Regions from separate parts of the Cyanobium sp. NIES-981 genome, predicted to be linked through region 2. Evidence: predicted binding sites of a transcription regulator. Region 2 holds the regulator's gene; the other holds the start of a gene.

Region 1 (8,378 bases), 740 kb from region 2:
GGTGGGCCAGCCGCCGCACCGTGTTCTCCGGCTCGCCCCGGTAGGCCCGCCGGGGGGTGAGGGCGGGGCCGGCTTCGAGGACGAGCACCCGCAGCCCCGCCTCGGCCAGCACCATGGCCGCCACCCCGCCCGTGGCGCCGGAGCCCACCACGATGGCGTCCGGCTGCGGCAGGGTGGCCTGATCGCTGCGAGGCGCCATCGGCGAGGGTTCAGCTGCCGGCGAGGCTGGCATCCAGCCGGATCAGGCTCTGCAGCAGCACGTTCACGCCCTGTTCGCACTGCTCGGGGGAGGTGTACTCGTCGGCGGAATGGGACACGCCATCGCGGCTGGGCACGAAGATCATCCCCATCGCAGTGAGCCGGCCCAGCTCCTGGGAGTCGTGGCTGGCCCGGCTCGGCAGGTGGGTGTAGCTCAGCCCCAGCTGCTGGCAGCTCTCGGTGATCACCTCCTGGATCCTCGGATCGGCGGGGCTGGGGTCCACCACGAACTGCGGCGTCATGGCGATCCGGGTGCGGCTGGCCACGGCGATGTGCTCGATCTTGCGCTCCAGGTGGGCGCGCATGTGGTCGATCACGCTGTGGGAGAGATCGCGCATGTCGAGGGTGAACTCCACCCGTCCGGGCACGATGTTGGCCGCGTTCGGCCACACCTGCAGCTTGCCCACGGTGGCCACCGGATCACCGGGGAAATGGAGCGCCATGTCCTCCACCGCCAGGATGATCTGGGCGGCGGTGGTGAGGGCGTCGCGGCGCATGCCCATGGGTGTGGTGCCGGCGTGGTTCGCCTGACCGCTCACACTGATCGTGTAGCGCTGCTGCCCCACCACCCCCTCCACCACGCCGATCTCCTTGCCCACGGCCTCGAGCACGCCGCCCTGCTCCACATGGAGCTCCAGGAAGGCCGCGATCTCCTCGGGGGCACGGCGGGCGCTGGCGCGCTGCTCCCAGTCACCGCCGATGCTGGCCAGGGCAGCCTCGATCGGCAGTCCCAGGGCGGTGACGTAACTGGCGGGGTCATCGGAGCCCCGTCCCACCAGGGTCTTGCAGCCCACCATGGAGCTCTCCTCGTCGGCGAACACGATCACCTCCAGCGGGTGGTGCAGCCGCTGCCCCTGCCCGGCCAGCACCCGCACCACCTCCAGCCCGGCCATCACGCCGAGGGCACCGTCGTAGCGGCCCCCTTCCGGCACCGTGTCGATGTGGGAGCCCGTGGCCAGCACCGGGGCCTGGGGGTCGAGGCCCTCGTAGCGGCCGATCAGGTTGCCGGCGGCATCGATGCGCACCTCCATGCCCGCCTCCAGCATCCACTGCCTCACGAGGCTGCGGGCGGCCCGGTCCTCATCGCTGAAGGCCAGCCGGCGCACGGCCCCGGAGGGGAGCCGGCCGATCTGCGACAGCTCCTCGAGGCTGCATGCCAGCCGTTCCCCGTCGGCGCGCAGGCCCGCGGCCGGGGCCGACGGCCGCAGGGGTCCGTTCAGGCTGGTCGGGATACCGACGCTGAGCTGGGTCATGGCGGAGCGGAGCGTGGGGGCCGATGGTGCGCTACGGCACAACGCGCCGGAGCCGGATCGACAATCATTCCAACACGCTGAATTTCACGGCCCTAGCGTGATTCAGAGGCCTTCTGACATCACACCCGCCACCACCAGACCCTCCTGCGATGACCTACTCGATCGTTGCCTGGGATGCTGAGACCGGAATGACCGGTGTCGGGGTGGCCACCAAGCATCTGGCCGTCGGATCCCTTGTGCCCCATGCCCGGCCCGGCGTCGGTGCCGTGGCCACCCAGGCCAGCACCAATCCCTACTTCGGCCCCTGGGGCCTGGATCGCCTGGAGCAGCTGCAGCAGGAGAGCCAGGGGGAGCTCGGCGCCGAGGCCGTGCTCGAGTCCCTGCTGCAGGACGACCCCGGCCGCGACGGGCGCCAGGTGCATCTGGTGGATGCCCAGGGCCGCACCGCCGCCTGGACTGGACCCGATTGCGCCGGACTGGCGGCCCACCGCTGCTATCCCGGGTTCTCCGTGGCCGGCAATTACCTGGCCTCCGAGCTGGTGCTGCTGGCGATGGCCGAGGCCTACATGGCCGCGGAGCGCCATGGGATGCCGTTGGAGCACCGCCTGCTGCTCGCCCTCGAGGCGGCTGAGGCCCACGGCGGCGACCATCGGGGCCGCCAGTCGGCGGCGCTGCTGGTGATGCACCAGGAGAGCTATCCCCACATCGACTTCCGGGTGGATCACCATCCCGAGCCCCTGGTGGCGCTGCGGGAGATCCTGGCGGAGATCGAACAGCCTTACTACACCGGCTTCCGGGCCACCCTGCCCACCACCCTGGGGGTGGCCCAGAACGCCGAGCTGCAACCGGCCGAGCCTCAGCCCTCAGACATGCCGATCAGCGCGTAGGCGGGCTCGGCGGCCTCCTCCTGGTGCAGGCGCCAGCCGAGCTTCTCGGCGAGCTCCCGGGCCTGGGTGGGCAGATCCGCCGCCACGAACAGCCGGTGCATGATCTGCACACAGATCAGGTGGTTGATCACGGCGTCGAGCTGCACCCGGGTGGCCGCGCTGGTGTCCGGATCGTCGTGGCGACGGAACAGCTCGGCCACGCCGGCGGCATCCAGCAGGCCCGCCTCGGCGATGGCCGCGGGGCTGAGGTGGCGGTCGGCCAGGGCCTGCATCGCGGCCCGCTTCTGCTCATCGGCGTGGGCCGGTGGGGCCATGAAGGCGAATTTCTCCCGGCGGTAGAGCTGCTCGGGCAGCAGGCCCCGCATGGCTTCGCGCAGCACGTATTTCTCGGTCTTGCCCTTGATGCGCAGTTCCGGTGGCACCTGCACCGCCACGGCGGCCAGATGGTGATCCAGGAAGGCCGGCCGGGCCTCCATGGCGTGGGCCATGTCGACCCGGTCGCCCCCCCAGGTGAGGATCTGCCCTTCCAGCATGGTCTTGATCCACACGTACTGGGCCCGGTCCAGGGCATGGCGCCCCTCCAGCTGGGAGGGATCCAGGGTGGCGGCGATGGCGGCGCCGGGCTCGTAGCCGGCGCAGGCCCGGCGATGCTCCGGGGCCAGCAGCGCCGGCACCAGCGGGGCACAGGCCAGCCAGGGCTGCAGGCAGCTGGGGGTGAAGCCCACCACCGCCTCCAGGGCCGGATCGTGCACCTGCTCCTCGGCCAGCATGGCGCCCTGCACCAGCTGGTTGGCCTCCTGCAGCAGCTGCTCCCATTCCTGCCGGTCGGCCTCCGGCAGCTCGGCCAGACCGTGCAGGAACATGTCGCGGCGGAAGGCGGGGTAGCCGCCGAACAGCTCATCGGAGCCTTCGCCCGTCATCACCACCTTGTAGTGGGAGCGGTTCACCTCCCGGCTCATCAGGAATTTGGCCACCGCCAGGGTGTTGTAGATCGTGCGTTCGGTGTGCCAGATCGTCTCCTCCAGGTGGCCATAGAGCTCGTTGCCGGAGAGGCGCATCACCAGCTGGTCGGCGCCGGTGGCCTCGGCCATGGCGGTGGCGATCGGTGTCTCGTCGTAGCGGCTGTCGTCGAAGCCGATCGTGAACGCCTTCACCGGGTTCTGACTCACGGCCGCCGCCAGCCCCAGGATCGAGCAGGAATCGATGCCGCCGGAGAGGTAGCAGCCCACCGGCACGTCGGCCACCATGCGCACCTCCACCGCCTCGAGCAGGGCCTGGCGCACCGCGGCGATGTGCTCGGCCTCGCTGCGGCCGGGATCGCGCTCGCCGGATCGGGGGAAGTCCACATCCCAGTAGGGCTGGTCGTCGATCACGAACTCGCCGTTCCGGCGCTGCACCGTGAGCACGTGGCCGGGCTTGAGCTGGTGCACCCCCTCGAAGGCGGTGGTGCCGGGCACCATCGTCTGCATCAGCTGATGGAAGAGCCCTTCGGAGCTGAAGCGCCGCTGCACGCCAGGGTGGGCGAAGAGCACCTTGAGCTCGGAGCCGAACACCAGGCCCTCATCGGTGAGGGTCCAGTACTGGGGTTTGACGCCGAAGCGGTCGCGCACCAGCACGAGGGTATCGAGGCTCTGGTCGAACAGGGCGAAGGCGAACTCGCCCCGCAGCAACGGCAGACTCGCCTCCAGGCCCTGGCGCTGGTAAAGGCGCAGCAGAATCTCCGAGTCGCTCTTGCTGCTGAAGCGGGCCCCCTGGGCGGTGAGCGAGGCTCTGATCTCCTGGAAGTCGTAGAACTCGCCGTTGTGGGCCATCAGCAGCTGGCCGTCCTCGGACACGAAGGGCTGGCGGCCCCGGTTGGCGTCGAGATCGATGATCGAGAGCCTGGCGTGGCAGAAGCCCACCCCCTGGCCCGGCAGGCTGCGCACCCCGAAGCCGTCGGGGCCGCGGTGCACCTGGATGGCGGCCATGTTGACGAGCAGCTGCTCGTCGATCGGCCGCTGGGCCTGGCGGTGAAAGATTCCCCCGATGCCACACATAGGTTGAGAAGCTGCTGGTGAATGAAGTGAAAGAGAAGAACACCTGGAGGCTGGCCTGGAGCCGCCCTCAGATGATGTCCATCACCTGGGCGGTGCGCTCCACCATGCAGGTGAGCAGGGCCATGCGGATGAACACGGCGCCGCGGGCCTGGGAGAAGTACCAGTTGTGCGGGCTGTGGTCCAGGCAGGTGCCCAGCTCGGCGCCGCGGGCGAGGGGGTGGAGGATGATGGCCTCCGGCTTGTAGGGAAGGTCGGCCGTGAGGTGAAAGCTGCGGCCGTGCACCTCGTAGTTGTCTCCCACCCAGGCGATGGCATTGATGTAGATCACATCCAGTTCCGGGATGGCCGCCATCAGGTCGTCGCTCGTGATCACGCTGATGCCGGCTGCCTCCAGCTCCTGCCGCTGGCCGGGGTCGAAGTAGGTGTCCGGCGCGCTGGGGTCGATGCCCGGCTCGTGGAACAGCACCAGCTCCCGGATCATCTGCGGAAACTTGGTGAGGATGCGCAGCAGCGAGCGCACGGTGCGCATCCGACAGGGGATGCCCACCACACCGATGCGGATCCGGGCTTGCTCGGTGATAGCTTTCTCCACCAGATCGGGCCGCCACTTGAAGATGGTGTAGAGGTCGGCCATGGCCTGGGTTGGGTGCTCATCGATGCCGTTGCCCGCATTGATGATCGGAATTCTCAGCGACTCGCTCATCTGGTAGATCGCCTCGGCATTGGTGTCACGCAGCACCACACAATCGCCGTAGTTGTTGAACATTTCGGCCACATCCCGCAGCGATTCGCCCTTGGCAATGCCGGTGGTGCTCCTGTCGGTGATGGTGATCGTGTCACCCCCGAGGCGGTGCCAGGCACTGTCGAAGGACAGGCGGGTGCGGGTGCTGGGTTCGTAGAACGCGTTGATCAGAATCTTCCGCTGCAGCGGGCTGTTGAAGCGGATGTAGCGCTCTGGGTTGCTTTCGAACTTCGCCGCCAGACGGAACACCTGCAGAAGTGATTCAGGGCTGTACTGCAGCGTGGAGATCACATGCTGATTCATCAGATCCTGCAGCGCCTTGCCGTTCTCCCGGATCTGCTCCAGCAGGGCCTGGGGGTGGGCGTTCCCGTAGACGTCTGGGCCGAGCCGGGTGAAGTGGGGCGTGTGCATCATCAGACGTGATCCCGGGGCTGGGGATGTTGCGAATGAAGTGTGGAGTTCTCCATCATTAGGCGTCTTCACCAAGGTGGTCCGTAAATCTTGTGTTTTCTGCAACATCCCTGCAGCTGGAGGTAGCAAGAAGCACCGTTTCTCGGTGTCACGCCGTGTCCTGCGGTCGGCGAGCGATCCCTGACCTCCCTGCAGGCCTCGCCCCGGGGCTCACCACAGGCTTCACCACACCTTGCCGCCGCGCCACTCGATCACCCAGATCGTGAGGATCACCAGGGTGGCGAGCACGAGGCCGGCAATGCTCCCCACCACCACCAGATTGAACAGGGACCGCGGCAGCAGCCACTGGGTGGTGCCGGGCGCCGCTGCGGCAGCCGCGGTGAGGGAGAGGGTCAGGGCCGGCAGGGGCATGGCGGAGGCGGGGCGTCGCGGCAGGACTGGAGCGGTGGAGCGGGTTCAGGTGGATTCGGGCGTTCCGGCCAGCCGCCGCCACTCGAAGCGCTCGGGCCAGAGGTGACTGCCGAGGCCCATCACCACGGCGGACACCGCGGCTGAGATCAGGGCGGCGCAGTAGGGGGCGATCAGCCCGTAGGCCAGCAGCCCGGTGATCGAGCCCAGCACCATGGCCAGCGAAGCCGCCTGACGGTTGGCCTGGCGCCAGTAGAGCCCCATGGCGATCGGCCAGATGGTGGAGGCCACCAGCGCGCCGGTGAACAGCAGCAGCTGGTACATCGAAGTGATGTACTGCCACGACAGCACCATGGTGAGCAGCCCCAGGCCCACCACCACCTGGCGGGCCACCTGACGGATCTGCTGGTCGCTGGCATCGGGCCGCAGCCAGTGGGCCACCACGTCCTCGGCGATGAGATCGGCACTGGCGGCCAGCAGGGAGTCGAGGGTGGAGGTGAGCGAGGCGAAGATGATCACGAACACCACCGCGGCGCCGCCGCTGCCGAGCAGCTGGGCGGTGACGATCGGGAACACCATGTTCACCTGGGGGATCGGCAGGTTCTGGGCCAGGGCCGTCAGGGCGATGGCGCCGGTCACGATCGGCACCGTGACCCAGGCCAGCCCCCCCAGCACGAAGGAGGTGAACACCACCGAGGAGCGGCTGGCGAACACCCGCGACCACCAGATGTTGTTGTGGAACACCTCCCCCATGCTGAACAGGCCGGTGTTCCAGGCGAAGAGCAGGCCGGTGGGCAGCAGCAGGTTGAGCCGGGAGGGGTTCTCCGCCGCCAGGGCCGCATACACCTGGTCGCTGCTGAAGCGGCTGAAGCCCAGCACCGCCACCAGCACGAGCAGCCCCATGATCAGCATCGACTGGATGAAGTCGGTGCCCACCACCGCGCGCATGCCGCCGAACAGCGTGTAGATGGTGGACACTCCGATCACGCACACCATGCCGAGGCGGTAGTCGAAGCCCGAGAGCGACTGGAGCAGCAGGCCCGCCCCCATGCCCTGGGTGATCAGGAAGCCCAGGGTGTAGGCCATGGTGATCACCAGGAAGATGGCCCAGCAGACCCTGCCGTAGCGCAGGCGCACGAAGTCGCCGCTGGTGCGGGCCGTGGGCATCAGCCGCTTGATCCGCACGGCCAGCGGCGCGAACAGGAACAGGCCCAGGCCCGCCAGGGCATAGCCGAACATGCCCCAGAGCCCCAGGGTGTAGCCCACCTCCGGTGCGGCGAGGGTGGTGTTGCCCGTGACCCAGCTGGCCATCAGGGTGGCGGTGCTCAGGGCCAGGCCGATGTTGCGGCCGGCGAGCAGGTAGTCGTCGGCATCGCCCTTGCCGCGCTTGCCCCACCAGATCCCCAGGGCGATCCAGAGCACGGAGAAGCCCACCAGCAGCATCCAGGCCGTGCCCTGGGGCAGCATCGGCGGGCCGGCATCAGTCATGGCTGGGGTCGTCGAAGGGATCGCGCCGGTGCCAGCGCCGGTGGCCGCGCAGGATCATCACCACCGTGGCCAGCGTGACCAGCCCGCCCAGCCCGAAGATGAGGAGGGCCTGCTGCAGCTCGGTGGGGGCCAGAGGCATCAGGCGGATGGGAGGCTGAACACAAAAAAAGCCCCGGAAATCCGGAGCTTGGTTGGGAGCAATCAAGTGGTGGCGGGGGCGAGATTTGAACTCGCGACCTTCGGGTTATGAGCCCGACGAGCTACCAGGCTGCTCTACCCCGCGGCACAAAAGAAATTGTACCAGCCGGTGTCCGCCGCTACAGGTGGGCCCGCTCTGGCCAGGCTTCTCAGTCGAAGCGCAGCTCCCCCACCACCTCCAGCTTCAGATGGGGGGCCGGCTCCATGAACTGCTGGCGCAGCTCCTCGAGGGTCATGGGGGTGAGCCAGTCGAGCTGCTCCAGCAGATGGAGGGCCACGGCGTGCTTGGCACGGGCCGATCCGTCCTCCACCTTCACGGCCACCCCCAGCCCTTCGCCGACCCGGCTCAGGCACTGGATTCCCTCCGCTCCCCCCTTGCTGAGCACCTGGCCGTGGCCGCGCCGCATCAGTTCGGTGTCGAAGCGCCCCTCGCCCGCCACCAGATCAGGGTGGCTGAGCATGGCGCGGCTGAGCCGCTCCAGATCCGGCTGGGCGCCGGCACCGAGGTGGGCGTAGAGCAGGGCCATCTGGGCCAGCTGCAGCTGCAGGGTGGGCGCCCCGCAGTCATCGCGGGCCGCCACCAGCTCCGCCGCCGGCAGGCCCAGCAGTTCGGCCACCCGCTTGAGCACCTCCTGCTGCAGCGGGTGCTCCAGCTGCAGGTAGCTCTCCAGGCTCCAGCCCATCCGCCGGCAGGTGG
Region 2 (8,378 bases):
GGCCGGCGGCCTGGCGGTGCTGCTGGACGGCCCCCAGGGGGTGTCCGCCAGCGGCGATACCCTCGGCGTTTCGTTGCTGCGGGCGCCCACCTGGCCCGATCCCGGTGCGGACAACGGCCGGCGGCGCCAGCGGCTGGCGGTGATGCCCGCCGTGCCCACCTGGCTGGATGCCGCGATTCCCGATCAGGCGGTGAGCTTCCGTGAGCCGCTCTGGCTGCGGCCCCAGGGCCGGGCCGCTGACCAGGGCCCCTGCCAGGCCCAGGCCCTCCCGCCCCTGGCCCCAGGCCTCTCCCTGGTGAGCCTGCGCCCCGCGGAGCGGCCCGGCGAAGCCCTGATCGCCGTGGCGAATCTCACCCCCTGCCGCAGGCGGCTGGAGCTCGGCGGGGGCTGGGATCTGCTGGAGCGGGTGGACGCCCTCGAGCAGCCGCTGGACGCGCCGCAGATGGACCTGCTCAGACCGTGGCAGCTGGGTTGCTGGCGACTGCGGCGGGTCGTCCCGGCGCCTCGGACACCTCAGTCGTCGTGATCGTCGAAGGGGTCGGTGAGCTGCTTGGACGGTGGACCGAAGGCCATGTAGATGCCGAAACCGGTGAGGCTGAGCAGCACGGCCAGCACGGCGAGGGCGACCGAGAGGGCGGGTGAGCCGGTGGTGGTGGGATCCATGGCGGGAGGCCTGTGCTGACGGTGGTTCGGGATCAGGACGGGCGACCGTTGCGGCCAGCGCCCCGGCCCTGAGCCCAGGCGCATGGTTCCGTCACAACTCTCGACAGCCCGGCACGCCGGGGTTGTGAGGCCATTACAGTAGCCACCTCCACACCTCGCGCGAGACGCCCGAAGCAGCCATGGCTCAACGCACCCGTCTCGGAGACCTGCTGCGTCCCCTCAACTCCGAATACGGCAAGGTTGTTCCCGGCTGGGGAACCACGCCCGTCATGGGCATCTTCATGCTGCTGTTCCTGGTGTTTCTGCTGGTGATCCTCCAGCTGTACAACCAGTCGCTGCTGCTCGAAGGCATCAACGTGAACTGGAACGGTGCGGGCTGATCCGCGCCGCCCACCCTCTCCCCGATGAATATCTTCGGAATCGGCTTACCCGAGATGGCGGTGATCGCCGCCATCGGCCTCCTTGTGTTCGGTCCGAAGCGCCTGCCTGAGCTGGGGCGCACCCTGGGGCGCACCCTGAAGGGTTTCCAATCGGCCTCTTCGGAATTCGAGAAGGAGTTCCGCACAGCCATTGCCACGGCGGAGAGCTCCTCGGGAGAGGACGCGGCTCCCGCCCTCGGCGCCTCGCCGGTCGCTGAGTCCGAGCAGCCATCCGCCGTTCCCTCTGCCTCCGAACCCGTCAGCCAAGAACCCGTCAGCCAACCTGCGTCGGAGCCGTCCACCGGCGCCTGAGCCCGCTCCGGGCCCCTCCCGCGATCGCTGCGGGAGAGCCGTCGCCGTGATCCTCTGAACCGTTGCCCACCGATCCCACGCCCCAGCCGGCACGCCTGCAGTTGGTGGTGGGGCTCGGCAATCCCGGCAGCCGCTATGCCGGCACCCGGCACAACGTCGGTTTCATGGCTCTGGAGCGTCTTGCCCAGGCCTGGGGAGGGCGTTTCCGCCAGCAGTCCAGGCTGCATGGACTGCTGGCCGATGTCGGTCAGGGCGAGCGCCGTCTGCGGTTGCTCATGCCCCAGACCTACATGAACGACAGCGGCCGCTCGATTCGCGCCGCCCTGGACTGGTTCTCCCTCCATCCGGCTGAGCTGCTCGTGGTGGTGGACGACATGGATCTGCCACTGGGCAAGCTGCGCCTGCGGGCCAGCGGCAGCGCGGGCGGACACAACGGGCTGCGCAGCACCATCAGCCACCTGGGCACCCAGGACTTTCCGCGCCTGCGGATCGGCATCGGTGCGCCGGCCCAGAACCCGGCGGAGCGGCGGGCCCGTACCGTGGGGCATGTGCTGGGGCGTTTCAGTCCGGCGGAACAGCCCTGCCTGGAGGCGGTGCTCCACGAGGTGGAGTCCGGCATCGGTCTGATTCAGCGCCTCGGCGTGGAGCGTGCCGGTAATCGTTTGAACAGTTTTCAGCCCGAGACACCGTCAGCCTGACCCCATGGCCCCTCTGCCAGCCACCACAGCCCAGCTGCGCGTGCTGCACCAGAGCTTCAGCCACCGCCGGCTGGAGGGGGAGGTGAGCGCCGGTGGGTTCCACTGGACCTTCAGCTGGGCCTTCGACCGGGGTGAACTCTGCGTGGAGCCCTCCCTGGGCCGGGCCCTGATCCAGGACGCGCTGCTGCGCTTTCTGCTCAAGGCGGACTACCAGCTCGAACCGGGCGGGGACTATGCCTTCACGGTGCGAGCCCGCTTCTAGGTGTCCGCCTCAGGCCTCCGGCGGGACGGGCCAGGTCCGCAGCACCCCATCGGCGGACCTGCGGAAGCGGCGGCCGAGCCAGCGCTCCACCAGCAGCTGGGCCACCACATCGTCGATGTCGCGTGGAGGGAGGCGCAGCCCGCGGGGCAGCAGCTGGCGCCAGCTGGGCCTGCGGCGCAGCTCCCAGTAGCGGGTGCGCGCCGCCAGGGTAGTGCCGCGCTCCTCCACGCTCAGGGGCTCCAGGGTCAGCCGGCGCAGCCACTGCGGCCAGGGCCGGCTGCCGGTGCCGTCACCCAGCACCACCTGGCGCAACCCCCGCTGCTCGTGCCACGCGGCCAGCAGGGCCAGCGCCTGGGGGGGAGGCAGGATCGCGGCCTGCAGCACCTGGCCAGCCTCGCGGTCAACCAGCACCAGGCCGCACTTGCTGCGGCCTGGATCCAGGCCCGCCAACAGCGGCGGCTGCTCTGGGTCCCCCGCCGGACTGCCGCGATGGCCGGTCATGGTCGTGGCGGCCGCGCGGGAGGGTTCTGCCAACCGCCAAGGATCCGCAGCTCCACGGTGATCGGGTCCGGGGTGTCGGCATCGCGCAGGGCCACCGCCTCGAGCTGCACCACCGTGGCGGCGGGCCGTTCCGCCAGGGTCCGGGCCAGCTGGTTGAAACTCGCGGCATCGAATTGCAGGCCATCCACGAGGGTGCCCTGCCGCTGGGCCTGGGCGTAGGCCGCCGCCAGCAGCAGGTTGAGCCGCCGCACCAGCTGCTCCGGGCTGCGCAGGTCGGCCTCGATCGTGGTGCGGGCCATCACCTCGCCCTTCTCCACAACCTGGCGGTTGGGGCGGAGGTCCGGGAAGGCCAGCACCTGCCGCTCACCGCGCAGCACGTTGGCCGCCGAGAGGATGCTCACCACCCAGCTGCCCGGGCGGGCCAGCAGGCTTTCCAGCCGGGCGATGTCGTTGCTGGGCACCAGCAGGATCTGACGATCCACCGGCTGGCCGGGCAGCACCCGCCTGAATGCATTGATGTTGGCCTGCTGGAGCAGCGTGGTGATCACCTCCTTCGCCTGGTCGGGACGCTCCAGCTTCACCTTGGCGCTGGCCAGGGGCTGCCCGGTGGAGATCACCACATCGCCGCGGCGCAGGGCGATCAGGTTGGTCTCGAGTTCCTCCAGTTCCTTCGCTCCGGCGGCGATCTTCTCGCGCACGCTCTTCAGCTCGGCTTCGGTGCGCTTGATCTCGGCGTCACGGCCGCTCACCACCCGGGCCAGCCGGTCGCGTTCCTGCTCGAGCCGGGCGCGCTGGGCCTGGAGGGGAGCCAGTTCGCGGCGCAGGGCGGTGGCCTGGCGCTCGGCCTGGGCGAGCTCCTTCTGCACCCGGCGCTGGCCCTGCTGCGCACGGGCCACCTCCGCCTGGCTGGAGGTGAGTCTCTGGCGGCTCGCCTCCAGCTGCGTCCTGGTGGTGCTCAAGCGCTCCTCGAGCCGCTCGAGTTCGAACAGGCCGGTGCGCAGCCGCTCACTCACCAGCAGCATCAGCCCGAGCGACACCGCACTGATCAGGCTGCCGGTGAGCACGGTGATCAGCACCGCTGTGCGCCGCGGCCGCAGGTTGAACAGGCTCAGGCGCGCCTTGCCGACACGGCTGCCCAGGCGATCCCCCAGGGTGGCGAGAACGCCACCCAGCACCAGCAGCGCCAGGATCAGCAGCCAGCCCGACACAGGCTCTCCCCAACGGGGTCAGTATCCCGCCTTGGCGGCGATGGCCGGCCCGGCCCGGTCACTGGCTCAGCTGAACCGCTTGGCCAGGGCGATCGGGTCGAACACCGTGATCTTCTTGCGATCGATCTGCACAAGCCCCTCGTTGCGCAGGTCCCCCAGCAGCCGGGTGATCGTCACCCGGGTCGAGCCGATCGCCTCGGCGATGGCCTGGTGGGAGAGCCGCAGATCGATGGTGATGCCTTCGGTGCCGGGAACCCCGAAGTCACGGCAGAGCACCAGCAGAAAGCTCACCAGCCGGGAACTCATGTCCCGGTGGGTGAGGGTTTCGATCATGGTCTCGGTCTGCAGGATCCTGGAGGAGAGGCCCTGGAGCAACAGCAGTCCCACGCTGGCGTCCTGCTCGATCGCCTTGCGCACCGAGCTCGCCGGCGCGCTGAGGAGCTCCACCCGGGTAAAGGCGATGGCGTGGTAGAAGCGATCCGAGCGCTGGCCGGTGAGCAGGGAGAGCACACCGAAGAGGCTGTTCTCCCGCAGCAGGGCCACCGTGATCTCCTCCCCCGACTCGTACACGCGGGAGAGCCTCACGGCGCCGCGACGCAGCAGGTAGACCCGCTCGGCGGGATCGCCCGGAAAAAAGATGGTCTTGCTGCGCTCGATCGTCTCGATGCTGCTGCCGGCCAGGCTTCGGATCACCTCCAGCAGCGTCTGGGTGTTCTGGCCCGCCGATCCGATGCCGCTCACCACCCCGGGGGCCCCACTGCTGGGGGTGTTGGCGGTCCTGCTGAAGCCGCGCGAGGCGCCAACCATGGGGTGGGGAAGGCAGATGGCCGGACCCTAAAGATCAGGCCGGGGCCTTCGTGTAGCAATCGTCACGCTTTGTTGGTCGGCGGACCTGGCGGCACCGCCGCTGTTGTCGTGGCCAACCGCGACCGGGCAGCGGCCTGTGCCGGTGATACACCTGTTCCCACCAGGGGTGGTGTCTGTGCGCTGCGCTACGGCGGGATGCCGCTACATTCAGTCCTGCGTCGCTGCAGGGCCATGGCCGCCAGTCTCACGACCAGCCCGGGCTCCGGCAGCGCCGAACCGGCCGGGCCTGCCAGGGTGGCGGCCCTCCCCTCCCGCCGTTCCCCGCGGCTCGAGGTGCTCGCTTCCGCCGCCACCGACACCACGCCCCTGCCCTCCCACCGGCCCCTGCCGCCCGCCGCCCTGCCCGTGCGTCTGGCCGCGCAGCCCGAAGGCATGCTCCAGGTGCACACCGCCCCCTTCCGGGGCAGCGCCAATTCCGTGCTCAGCCAGGCCCTGCGCAGCGCGGGGCTGGGCAGCCGCGTGCTGGTGAGCCAGCTGCTCAAGGGCGGCGTGGATCAGGGCCTGGCCGCCAGCCCCTGGCTGTGCGGCCGGCTCCAGTGGCTCCGCCCCGCCGTGGTCGCCTGCCTGGCCGAGCCGGCCCGGGATCATGATCCCTCCGTGCTGGAGGCTGTGCAGGCGGTGTGGGCCTACAGCCGTCAGCAGCTGCTCCAGGGTGCCGTGGATCTGATGGTGCTCGATGAGCTCGGCCTGGCCGTGGAGCTCGGCTATGTGCCCATGGAGGAGGTGCTCACCACCCTCGAGCAGCGCCCCCCGCACCTGGATGTCATCCTGACCGGGCCTTGCATGGGTCCTGAGCTGATGGCGCTGGCCGATCAGGTGACCCAGCTCCGCCGCGGCTTCTAGCTCCACTCCCCATGCTCAAGAACGACCGTTGGATCAAGCAGCAGGCGGCCAGCGGAATGCTGGAGCCGTTTCAGGCCAGCCTGGTGCGCCATCTGGAGCCTGAGCAGGCGGCCCGCCCTGTGCTCAGCTACGGCTGTTCCTCCTATGGCTACGACCTGCGTCTCTCGCCCCAGGAGTTTCTGATCTTCCGGCACGTGCCCGGCACGGTGATGAACCCCAAGCGGTTCAATCCGGCCAACCTGGAGCCCGCTCCCCTGCATGACGACGAGGACGGCTCCTATTTCATCCTCCCGGCCCATTCCTACGGCCTCGGAGTGGCGCTGGAGCGCATGCGCGTGCCCGCCAACATCACGGTGATCTGCCTGGGCAAGAGCACCTACGCGCGCCTCGGCATCATCGTGAACACCACCCCGGCCGAGGCCAGCTGGGAGGGGCATCTCACCCTGGAGTTCAGCAATTCCTCCGGGGCCGACTGCAGGATCTACGCCAACGAGGGCATCTGTCAGTTGCTCTTCTTCGAGGGCGATCCCTGTGACACCACTTACCACGATCGTGCGGGCAAATACCAGCATCAGCCGGAGCGCGTGACCCTGGCGCGGGTGTAGCCCAGACACGCTTCCCCCGGCGCGATCAGGGGGCCAGACGGGCCCGGTGCAGCCGGCTCTTCTCGTACCAGGCGGCGATCTCCGGCGTCCAGCTCTGCAGGTGGGGCCAGATCAGATCGCAGAGCTCCCGGATCTCCTGCTGGGCGTCGAGCTTGGCCCGCAGGTCCAGGAAATGCAGCAGGGCCCGCAGGGTGAAACTCACCACGAAGTGCTGGCGGTAGTCGAACGGCAGCAGGCCGCGGGCGTGCTCCTCGGCGAAACCGGCGGCCAGCAGGTCGCGATAGCGCTCGGCGGCCCGGCGGCAGAGGTCGAGGTCAAGCGAGCGCTGCTCTTCCGCGTAGACGTACTTCTTGCCCTGGCGGTCGGCATAGCTGCCGACCGGCCGCAGATAGAACACCTCCTCCAGGTCCAGCTCGCCGTTGGCGGCCCGGCAGATGCGCTCGCCTGTGTAGCGCATCGACTGCACATCGAAACTCACACCCACCCGGTGGGTGCGTGCCTGCTGCATCACCGAGTGGGGAAACCAGCCCACGTTGAGCACGATCTGGGCGTGCTCGAGCGGGCCGTAATGGCCCCGTTCCCCGGCCAGCAGCCGTTTGACGCAGATCTCACCGGCCTGGCGCTCGTCGGGCCAACCGGCCCGGTCCAATGCCACGAAGTCTTCGCTGTAGTCCTGGTGCATCCCGGCGTAGACGCACTGCTGGGGGTTGGGCGTGGCGGCGATCAGCGCCACGCGGAAGCGGGAATCCATGGCGAGGGGTGGTGAGGATCTCAGCCGTGGCTGCGTGGTCCTGCCATGGTGCCAGCCGCCTCGACCCCGGACTCGATTCCGGCCAGGGGACTCACCGCACCCACCCCGGGCAGTGGCGGCAGGGGCTGATCGCTCACCAGGGCCTCCGCCAGGGCGAGCAGCTCGGGCTGGCTGCGGGCGCCGATCGAGCGGCCGACGGAGTCACCGCGGCGGTCGAACAGCTCGAGCTGGGGGATGCCGTTCACCGCGAACCGCTCCAGCTCGGGCTGCCAGCGCGGGTTGTCCACGTTGAGCAGCACCACATCCAGGCGGCCGCGGTAGCCGGATTCCACGTTCTCCATCGCCGGCGCCATGGTGCGGCAGGCCTCGCACCAGTCGGCGTAGAACTCCACCAGGGTGGGGCGCCCGTCGGCCAGGGCGACCGGGAGCTCGGGGGAGCGCCGGGCCAGGGCCTCCAAGGGCGCCTGGGGCTGGAGTCCACCCCGCAGCCAGAGCACCACCGCGGCCAGCAGGGCGGCGATCACCACCAGGGCCAGACGCTCACGCCGGCCGGGACGTGGGGCATCAGGGGAGTTGCTCATCGTGGATAGCTTTGGAGAGGACTGCTGCGCTTGCGCTGCACTCTGCCAGCCCTGTCAGGCCCGTTGACCCGTGAAGCGGCGACTCACTCTCCATTTCCCCCGCGAGGCGGTGCATCAGCCGATCACCTACCGCCTGGCGGTGGACTTCGACATCGCCGCCAAGATCCTGCGGGCCCAGATCGCCCCGAACCAGAGCGGCACCATGGTGGTGGAGCTCTCCGGCGATATCGACGAACTGGAGGCCGCCGAGGTCTGGCTGGAAAGCCAGGGACTGGGCCTGAACCGGGCCCCGGGGCAGATCGCCGTGGACCGCCAGCGCTGTGTCGACTGCGGCATCTGCTCGAGCGTCTGCCCGAGTGGCGCCTTGCGCTTCGCCGCCCCGGACTGGCAGCTGCAGTTCGACGCCCAGCGCTGTCTGGTCTGTGAGCAGTGCATCCCCAGCTGCCCGCTGGAGGCCATCGCCCTGGTGCTGGACCCGTCGTGATCAGCGCGCTGACCGAAGCCGTGATGTCGGCGCTGCTGTCGTTGCTGCGGATTCTGGTTCTCCCCTTCCGCGCTCCGATGCTGCTTCTGCTGGCCGTGATCGCGGTCTACGAGGGACTGCACTGGGGGCTTTCCGGCTCCGCCTTCGCCATCGGGGGCGGGCAGGCCGCGTCTTCCGGTGCGGG

The links. Region 2 encodes NtcA, which controls nitrogen genes in cyanobacteria. Its sites were predicted from a motif close to GTANCNNNNGNTAC; they were not measured.
Region 1: CBM981_RS05080 (aspartate carbamoyltransferase) is a predicted target of NtcA. The motif match lies at 5,710-5,723, and genes of this name have one in related genera.

Annotation. Positions count from the first base shown of each region.
Region 1 is NZ_LT578417.1:1,000,568-1,008,945, reverse strand. It holds gene CBM981_RS05100 (GMC oxidoreductase) at 1-199, opposite strand, end outside; gene CBM981_RS05095 (Zn-dependent hydrolase) at 210-1,511, opposite strand; gene CBM981_RS05090 (DUF1028 domain-containing protein) at 1,661-2,398, shown strand; gene asnB (asparagine synthase (glutamine-hydrolyzing)) at 2,368-4,434, opposite strand; gene CBM981_RS05080 (aspartate carbamoyltransferase) at 4,502-5,590, opposite strand; gene CBM981_RS05075 (hypothetical protein) at 5,810-5,998, opposite strand; gene CBM981_RS05070 (urea transporter) at 6,044-7,483, opposite strand; gene CBM981_RS15590 (hypothetical protein) at 7,476-7,622, opposite strand; tRNA gene CBM981_RS05065 (tRNA-Met) at 7,690-7,766, opposite strand; gene CBM981_RS05060 (asparaginase) at 7,831-8,378, opposite strand, start outside.
Region 2 is NZ_LT578417.1:1,744,309-1,752,686, reverse strand. It holds gene CBM981_RS09100 (glycoside hydrolase family 38 C-terminal domain-containing protein) at 1-526, shown strand, start outside; gene psbN (photosystem II reaction center protein PsbN) at 514-663, opposite strand; gene psbH (photosystem II reaction center phosphoprotein PsbH) at 843-1,043, shown strand; gene CBM981_RS09085 (TatA/E family twin arginine-targeting protein translocase) at 1,068-1,394, shown strand; gene pth (aminoacyl-tRNA hydrolase) at 1,457-2,092, shown strand; gene CBM981_RS09075 (DUF3146 family protein) at 2,097-2,354, shown strand; gene CBM981_RS09070 (resolvase) at 2,364-2,855, opposite strand; gene CBM981_RS09065 (DUF3084 domain-containing protein) at 2,852-4,063, opposite strand; gene ntcA (global nitrogen regulator NtcA) at 4,130-4,870, opposite strand; gene CBM981_RS09055 (cob(I)yrinic acid a,c-diamide adenosyltransferase) at 5,102-5,773, shown strand; gene dcd (dCTP deaminase) at 5,785-6,378, shown strand; gene thyX (FAD-dependent thymidylate synthase) at 6,404-7,129, opposite strand; gene CBM981_RS09040 (thioredoxin domain-containing protein) at 7,150-7,710, opposite strand; gene CBM981_RS09035 (NIL domain-containing protein) at 7,781-8,194, shown strand; gene CBM981_RS09030 (hypothetical protein) at 8,191-8,378, shown strand, end outside.